Regions from separate parts of the Streptomyces sp. NPDC091376 genome, predicted to be linked through region 1. Evidence: riboswitches for the same ligand, from Rfam matches in the RefSeq annotation. Region 1 holds a riboswitch; the other holds the start of a gene.

The links. A riboswitch is a leader RNA that binds a small molecule or an ion and turns the genes downstream of it on or off. The one in region 1 is predicted to bind glycine.
Region 2: linked by a shared signal. The riboswitch ahead of gcvP (aminomethyl-transferring glycine dehydrogenase) and the one ahead of gcvT (glycine cleavage system aminomethyltransferase GcvT) in region 1 are both predicted to bind glycine.

The regions. Positions count from the first base shown of each region.
Region 1 covers NZ_JBIVUF010000007.1:282,442-286,927, reverse strand. Annotated here, with positions in the region: gene glyA (serine hydroxymethyltransferase) at 1-887, opposite strand, end outside; gene gcvH (glycine cleavage system protein GcvH) at 914-1,288, opposite strand; gene gcvT (glycine cleavage system aminomethyltransferase GcvT) at 1,353-2,468, opposite strand; glycine riboswitch at 2,619-2,716, opposite strand; gene ACIQMR_RS17700 (AAA family ATPase) at 2,845-3,540, shown strand; gene ACIQMR_RS17695 (enhanced serine sensitivity protein SseB) at 3,957-4,486, shown strand, end outside.
Region 2 covers NZ_JBIVUF010000021.1:8,840-13,325, forward strand. Annotated here, with positions in the region: gene ACIQMR_RS32370 (DNA polymerase IV) at 64-1,572, shown strand; partial or broken gene ACIQMR_RS32375 (PRC-barrel domain-containing protein) at 1,719-1,916, opposite strand; glycine riboswitch at 1,979-2,074, shown strand; gene gcvP (aminomethyl-transferring glycine dehydrogenase) at 2,253-4,486, shown strand, end outside.

The sequences.
Region 1 (4,486 bases):
ATGATCTTCGAGCCGTCCAGGGTGCGCTGCTGGCGCTCCTTGAACTCCTCGGAGGCCGCGACCTTGAAGGAGACCGCCTTCGCCGCGATGACGTGCTCCAGCGGACCGCCCTGCTGGCCGGGGAAGACCGCGGAGTTGATCTTCTTGGCCAGCTCGGAGGTGCAGAGGATCACGCCACCGCGCGGGCCGCCCAGCGTCTTGTGGGTGGTCGTGGTCACGACATGGGCGTGCGGCACCGGGTTCGGGTGCAGCCCGGCCGCGACCAGACCCGCGAAGTGGGCCATGTCGACCATCAGGTACGCGCCGACCTCGTCCGCGATCCGGCGGAACGCGGCGAAGTCCAGCTGGCGCGGGTACGCGGACCAGCCGGCCACGATCAGCTTCGGCTTGGACTCCTTGGCGAGCCGCTCGACCTCGGCCATGTCGACCTGGCCGGTGGCGTCGTCGACGTGGTACGCGACCACGTTGTAGAGCTTGCCGGAGAAGTTGATCTTCATGCCGTGGGTCAGGTGCCCGCCGTGGGCGAGGTTCAGACCCATGATCGTGTCGCCCGGCTTGAGCAGCGCGAACATCGCCGCCGCGTTGGCCTGGGCGCCCGAGTGCGGCTGGACGTTGGCGTGCTCGGCGCCGAACAGCTCCTTGATGCGGTCGATGGCGATCTGCTCGACCACGTCGACGTGCTCACAGCCGCCGTAGTAGCGGCGGCCCGGGTAGCCCTCGGCGTACTTGTTGGTGAGGACGGAGCCCTGTGCCTCCATGACCGCGACCGGGGCGAAGTTCTCCGAGGCGATCATTTCCAGGGTGGACTGCTGACGGTGGAGCTCGGCGTCGACGGCGGCGGCGACATCCGGGTCGAGCTCGTGGAGAGAGGTGTTGAGAAGCGACATCACGCGATCCCTACGGTCAGGTCTGGTCAGCTGGCGAAATCGGTGTACTCGGCGGCGGAGAGCAGGTCCTTCGGCTCCTCCGCCATCCGCACCTTGAACAGCCAGCCACCCTCGAACGGGGCGGAGTTCACCAGCGACGGGTCGTCCACGACGTCCTGGTTGGCCGCGACGACCTCGCCGGTCACCGGGGAGTACAGGTCGCTGACCGACTTGGTCGACTCCAGCTCACCGCAGGTCTCGCCCGCGGTCACCGTGTCGCCGACCTCCGGGAGCTGGACGTACACGACATCGCCGAGCGCGTTCGCCGCGTGCTCCGTGATGCCGACCGTCGACACGCCGTCCTCGGCGGCCGACAGCCACTCGTGCTCCTTGCTGTAACGCAGCTGCTGGGGGTTGCTCATGACCTGAATTCTCCTGTACGCGGGGGAGTGCTGCTGATGGGGGCTGCTGAAGCTGCTGGAGTGACTACTTCTGGCGCTTGTAGAAGGGGAGCGCCACGACCTCGTACGGCTCATGGGTACCGCGGATGTCGACGCCCACGCCTTCGCTGCCCGGTTCGGCATGTGCCGCGTCCACATAGGCGATGGCGATCGGCTTGCCCAGGGTCGGGGACGGGGCACCGGAGGTGACCTCGCCGACGACCTCGCCGCCGGCGACCACGGACATGCCCGAGCGCGGCACGCGGCGGCCCTCGGCGATCAGGCCGACGAGCTTGCGCGGCGGGTTCTGAGCGGCACGCTCGGCGGCGGCTTGGAGCGCCGCGCGCCCCACGAAGTCCGCCTCCTTCTCGAACTTCACGACCCGCCCCAGACCCGCGTCGAAGGGGGTGAGCGAGGTGGTCAGCTCATTGCCGTACAGCGGCATGCCCGCCTCCAGGCGCAGCGTGTCGCGGCAGGACAGACCGCAGGGGACGAGACCGACCGGCTCTCCCGCCTCGGTCAGCGCCTTCCACAGCTTCTCCGCGTGCTGCGGCTCGACGAACAGCTCGAAGCCGTCCTCGCCGGTGTAGCCGGTACGGGCGATCAGGGCGGGGACGCCGGCGACGGTGCCGGGGAGGCCCGCGTAGTACTTCAGTCCGTCCAGGTCGGCGTCGGTGAGCGACTTGAGGATGCCAGGGGACTCGGGGCCCTGTACGGCGATGAGCGCATATGCGTCGCGGTCGTCGCGTACAGCGGCGTCGAAGCCGCCGGCCCGCTCGGTGAGGGCGTCCAGGACGATCTGCGCGTTGGAGGCGTTGGCGACGACCATGTACTCCGTCTCACCGAGGCGGTAGACGATCAGGTCGTCGAGGATGCCGCCGTCCGCACGGCAGATCATCGTGTAGCGGGCACGGCCGACGGCGACGCCGCCGATGTTCCCGACCAGCGCGTGGTCCAGCAGAGCGGCGGCCTGCGGCCCGGTGACGGTGATCTCACCCATGTGGGAGAGGTCGAACAGACCGGCCTTGGTGCGTACGGCGTTGTGCTCGTCGCGCTCACTCGCGTATCGCAGCGGCATGTCCCAGCCGGCGAAATCGGTCATCGTCGCGCCCAGCGAGCGATGCACGGCATCGAGGGCGGTGAGACGGGGGGCGTTGCTCATGGATGGGGCTCCCAGGGCATGACTGGCGAGGACGATCCTCCCCATCTGTCATCGAAACCTGAGAGGTTCATCACGACCCCGTGCGCGGGTGATCGCGACTTGCACCTTGGGTGGAGCCACAGGAGCTGCGGCCCGCTTTTCAGATCTGCCTCATCGCGCGCGGTACGGGGCCTGAGAGATTCAAGGGAGGGACTTGCTCCTTCGGCGCCCGGCCCACACAGTGGCCAGGACTCTCCCGCGCGGATTCAAGCGGCCGGTATGCAGTTTGCGCGGACATCATTGCACGGGCGCCCTGATCGGCAAATCACTTGTTGGTCATTACCTTTTCTTTAAGCTTCTTGGGCAGGGTCTCGTCAGACCCGACAGGGGGAGAGTGATGACGTTGCATCGGACCGGTGCGTATCCGGCGACGGCCGGGGTGCCCGCCCGGCCACGAGTTCCGGCTCGGCCGGGTGCGCCCCGGCGCGAGCTCCTGGTCGTCGCCACGGCCACGCCGGTCGTGCGTGACCTGCGGGAACGGGGCGGGCGCGGCCCGCGCGCGCTCGCCTTCCGCCGCGGGGACGTGGTGGTGATCTCCGGGCTGCCCGGAAGCGGGAAGTCCACACTGATCCGGCGCACGGCCGAGGGCGGCGGGATCGACTCGCAGGACGCCCGCGACCGCTGGGCCCGCCGGATGCCCCGGCGGCTGCCCTACGCCGTCTACCGCCCGCTCGTCCGCCTGGCCCACTACGCCGGGCTGTGGCGCGCACTGCACTCCGGAGCCAGCGTGGTCGTCCACGACTGCGGGACGCAGTCCTGGGTGCGGCGCTGGCTGGCCCGCGAGGCCCGCCGCCGTGGCCGGGCCCTCCACCTCCTCCTGCTGGACGTGACCCCGGACGTCGCCCGCGCGGGCCAGCGGGAGCGCGGCCGGGGCGTCTCCGGCTACGCCTTCGCCCGCCACCGGCGCGCGGTGGGCCGCCTCATCCGCGACGCGGAGCGCGGCCGCCTCCCCACGGGCTGCGCCTCCGCGGTCCTCCTGGACCGCGAGGGCGCCTCGGCCCTCTCCCGCATCGCCTTCACCGACACGCCCTGACCCGGGCGTCCGGCCTCGATCGCCGGGCGGACTCCGCCGGAGCCGTCCGGCGCCGCGGCGCGGGCGGGCTCCGCGCGGGAGCCCGTCGCAGGTTCCCCGAGGCCCGCGGCCGCGCCTCGACGATCGACCCCGGCGGGCGCGCTCCCCGGGCCCTGCCGTGCGCCTGCCCGTCCACGGGGGGCTCCGGACTCCGAGGACCCTGCCCGGCGATCGCCGTCGCCGGGCGTCCCCGGCGCGTCCGCCGGCGGGGCGCGGACCGGAGTCGGCGGCCCCGCACACGGGGGAGCTCGCCGCGCGGGGGTCCGAGGCGCAGTCCGGGAAGCGGGCGCCCGGGACGGGGCCGCGTCCGTGCCCGTTACCCTGCTGCGCAGGACATCACGGCCCCACGGGGCCGGACGGGGAAGCAGGGAACGCAAGTGGACACGACATGGCCCGCCAATGAGCTCGAAGAGGTGCTCGCCGCCTCGGTCGGCAACCCCGCGGCCGGTGGCCGCCTCGTCGAGGTGCTGGCCCGCAGCGCCGTCTGGGTGCCCCTGCCCAACGGCGGCGGCCCCGACAGCCCCGGCCTCGACCTGCCGACCCTGGAGATCGACGGCGCGCCGTACGTCCCCGTCTTCAGCTCCCAGCACCAGTTCCTCCTCTGCATGGGCGACCAGATGTCCGGCACCGTCGCGCCGGCGGTCGAGTTCGCCCGCGGGCTGCCCCCGCAGCTCGGCATCGCCGTGAACCCCGGCGGCGCCGTCGGCGTACCGCTCCCGCCGCCCGCCGTCGCCGAGCTGTGCCGGGGAGGTCGCACCGCACTGGACGGTTCGGCGAGCGGCGGCCGCGTCCGGCTCTTCGAACCGGACTGGCAGGAGGAGCCGGTCGACTTCCTCGCCGCCGCTGCGGGCGAGTTCGAGTCCACCCGGGTCGTGCAGACCGCCCGCCGGGTGCTGGCCAGCGTCGA
Region 2 (4,486 bases), on a different contig from region 1:
CCGCGGGTCCGGCTCGCACGCTCGTGCGGCCGAATGTCAGTGCCGTAGGGCAGCATCAGAGCTGTGAGATCCGCGCCCACCATCCTGCATCTGGACATGGATGCGTTCTTCGCCGCCGCGGAGCAGGCGGCGAAGCCCAGCCTGCGCGGGAAGCCGGTCGTCGTCGGCGGCTTGGGTGTGCGCGGAGTGGTGGCCACCGCGTCGTACGAGGCGAGACGGTTCGGTGTGCACTCCGCGATGCCCATGGCGCAGGCGCGGCGTCTGTGTCCGAACGCCGCGTATCTGGTGCCGCGGTTCTCGCTCTACAGGTCGGTCAGCGACCAGGTGATGGAGCTGCTGGGCCGGCTGTCGCCCCTGGTCGAGCCGCTGAGCCTGGACGAGGCCTTCGTGGACCTGGAGGCGGGCGGCACGGCCCATGACGCGCACTCGGCGCGTGAGGCCGGTGAGCGGCTGCGCAGGGACATTCTCGAGGCCACGCGGCTGACCGGTTCTGTGGGCCTGGCCGGATCGAAGATGCTCGCGAAGATCGGCTCGGAGCAGGCCAAGCCCGACGGGCTGGTGCTGATAGAGCCGGGAACCGAGCGGGAGCTGCTCGGCCCGATGCCGGTCCGGACCCTGCCCGGGGTGGGCCCGGCGACCGGTGAGCATCTGCGGCGGGCGGGCATGACCACGGTCGCCGAGCTGGCGGAGGCCGGCGAGGACGAGCTGGTACGGCTCCTGGGGAAGGCGCACGGGGCCGCGATCCACCGGATGGCGATGGGATACGACGACCGGCCCGTGGTCGCCGAGCGGGACGCCAAATCGGTGTCGGTCGAGGACACGTTCGACGTTGATCTGCACGACCGTGTGCGGATCAGGACGGAGGTCGAGCGTCTCGCGGACCGCTGTGTGCGACGGTTGCGCGGGTCCGGTCACTCAGGGCGGACGATCGTGCTGAAGGTGCGGCGGTTCGACTTCTCGACCCTGACGCGGTCGGAGACGCTGCGCGGGCCCACCGACGACCCCGCGGTCGTGCGGGAGGCCGCGGCCCGGCTGCTGGAGGCGGTGGACACGACGGGCGGAGTCCGGCTGCTGGGCGTGGGGGTGAGCGGGCTCGCCGACTACACGCAGGAGGATCTGTTTGCTCAGGCCGCCGCGGGGGAGAGCCGGGAGGACGAGGCGGACACAGGTCCGGTGCGGGAGCCGGCCGGCGAGGAACCGCAGGAGCACCAGGAGACGCCGGCCCCGGCCGAACGTCGCTGGTCCGCGGGCCAGGACGTGCGGCACGCGGAGCACGGTGCGGGATGGGTCCAGGGCAGTGGGCTGGGACGCGTCACCGTCCGCTTCGAGGAGCCGTGGTCCGTGCTGCCGGGGCGGGTGCGGACGTTCGCCGTGGACGACGCCGATCTGGAGCCCTCGGAACCGCTGCCACTGGTGCGGCAGCCGCCGGATCAGTCGTCGTGCCCGGCAAGTCGGCCGAAGTCGCGGTCGCCCGCCGGTCCCGTGGCGGGGCCGGGCTTCCCGGCGGCGTCGTCGGAGGCCGAGGGAGGGGGGGTCGGCTTCTCCGGCGGAGCGGGCAGGTCCAGACCGTAGTGGTGGTACAGCTGCAGTTCCTGATCGGGGGAGAGATGCCGGCCGACACCAAAGTCGGGTGCGTCCTTGATCAGGGCGCGCTCGAAGGGTATGTGCAGGCCGTCCCCCTCCAGCTCGCTGGGCTCCAGCGGAACGAACGCGTCCCGGCTGAACAGCCCGGTGCGTACCGCAGCCCACTCGGGAACCCCCGTCGCGTCGTCCAGATACACCTCGTCCACGGTCCCGATCTTGGCGCCGTTGCGGTCGAAGGCCTTGCGGCCGATCAGGCTGCGCGGATCGATTTCGGTCTGCACGGTCCCTCCAACAGGTCGCAACGGATTACTGAATACTACGAAAGTGCACATCTGGGGCGTCGGCCACTCGACGGTCCCGGACGAGACGTCGCTGGTACGCTGGCAGCGGCTGCTGACCCCGTGCGGGAGAGCGCACCGGTGAAAGCCGGAGCCGCCGAAGGAGCAAATCCTCCCCGGAATCTCTCAGGCCCCTGTACCGCACGGACGAGGTCACTCTGGAAAGCAGGGCGGGCGTCGGACGGCATCCGCTCTCACCGACGGTGAAAGCCGGACCGCCCCCGGGGCGATCCGGTGAAGCTCTCAGGTTGAGATGACAGAGGGGGAGGCCGTCCGGGCACCCGCGCCGTGGTGCCCCTCGAAGGTCGTAACGACCAGGAGGCCTCCGCAATGACCGCCAACCGCATTCCGCTCTCCCAGCTGGAGCGAGGCACCCCCTTCGAGCAGCGCCACATCGGGCCCGACATCGAGGCCCAGGCGAAGATGCTCGCGCAGGTCGGCTACGGCTCGCTGGACGAGCTGACCGCCGCCGCCGTACCGGACGTGATCAAGAACGCGGAGGCCCTGGGGCTCCCCGAGGCCCGCACCGAGGCCGAGGTCCTCGCCGAGCTGCGCATCCTCGCCGACCGCAACAAGGTCCTCGCCCCGATGATCGGCCTCGGCTACTACGGCACGTTCACGCCGCCGGTCATCCTGCGGAACGTCATGGAGAACCCCGCCTGGTACACGGCGTACACGCCGTACCAGCCGGAGATCTCCCAGGGCCGCCTCGAAGCCCTGCTCAACTTCCAGACGATGGTCGCCGATCTGACCGGGCTGCCCACCTCCGGCGCCTCCCTGCTCGACGAGGGCACCGCGGCCGCCGAGGCCATGTCCCTGTCCCGCCGGGTCGGCAAGGTCAAGAACGGCGTCTTCCTGGTCGACGCCGACGCCCTGCCGCAGACCATCGCCGTGATCGAGACCCGCGCCGAGCCGACCGGCGTCGAGGTCGTCGTCGCCGATCTCAGCGACGGCATCCCCGCCGGGATCGCCGAACGCGGCGTCTTCGGCGTGCTGCTCCAGTACCCGGGTGCCTCCGGCGCCGTGCGCGACATCAAGCCGGTCATCGACCAGGCCCATGAGCTCGGCGCGATCGTCACCGTCGCCGCCGACCTGCTCGCGCTGACGCTGCTCACCTCGCCCGGCGCGCTCGGTGCGGACATCGCCGTCGGCACCACGCAGCGCTTCGGTGTCCCCATGGGCTTCGGCGGTCCGCACGCCGGCTACATGGCGGTCCAGGACAAGCACGCCCGCAGTCTCCCCGGCCGCCTCGTCGGCGTCTCCGTCGACGCCGACGGCAACCGGGCCTACCGTCTCGCCCTGCAGACCCGTGAGCAGCACATCCGCCGCGAGAAGGCCACCAGCAACATCTGCACCGCGCAGGTGCTGCTCGCCGTGATGGCCGGCATGTACGCGGTCTACCACGGTCCCGAGGGCCTGAAGGCGATCGCGCGCCGCACCCACCGCTACGCCACGATCCTCGCCGAAGGTCTGCGCGCCGGGGGCGTCGAGCCGGTTCACGGCGCCTACTTCGACACGCTGACCGTCCGGGTTCCCGGCACGGCCGCCGGCATCGTCGAGGCCGCCCGTGAGAGCGGTGTCAACCTGCATCTCGTGGACGCCGACCATGTCTCGATCTCCTGCGACGAGACCACCCTGCGCGCCCAGCTGACCGCCGTCTGGTCCGCCTTCGGCGTCGACGGCGACATCGAGGCGCTCGACGCCACGGCCGCCGACACCCTCCCGGCCGCGCTGCTGCGCAACGATGACATCCTCACCCACCCGGTCTTCCACGCGCACCGCTCCGAGACCGCGATGCTCCGCTACCTGCGCAAGCTCGCCGACCGCGACTACGCGCTGGACCGCGGCATGATCCCGCTCGGCTCCTGCACCATGAAGCTGAACGCGACGACCGAGATGGAGCCGGTCACCTGGCCCGAGTTCGGCCAGATCCACCCCTTCGCTCCCGTCGGGCAGGCCCAGGGCTATCTGACCCTGATCCGTGAGCTGGAGGAGCGTCTCGCCGAGGTCACCGGCTACGACAAGGTGTCCATCCAGCCGAACGCCGGATCGCAGGGCGAGCTCGCGGGTCTGCTCGCGGTGCGCGCCTACCACCGCGCCAACGGGGACGAGCAGCGCACCGTCTGCCTCATCCCGTCCTCCGCGCACGGCACCAACGCCGCCAGCGCCGTCATGGCCGGCATGAAGGTCGTCGTCGTGAAGACCGCGGACGACGGCGAGATCGACATCGCGGACCTGCGCGCCAAGATCGAGCAGTACCGTGACGAGCTGTCCGTCCTCATGATCACGTACCCGTCCACGCACGGCGTGTTCGAGGAGCACGTCGCGGACATCTGCGCCCAGGTCCACGAGGCCGGCGGCCAGGTGTACGTCGACGGCGCCAACCTCAACGCGCTGGTGGGGCTCGCCAAGCCGGGCAAGTTCGGCGGCGACGTCTCGCACCTCAACCTGCACAAGACGTTCTGCATCCCGCACGGTGGCGGCGGCCCCGGCGTCGGCCCGGTCGGCGTTCGCGAGCACCTCGCCCCGTACCTGCCGAACCACCCGCTCCAGCCCACCGCGGG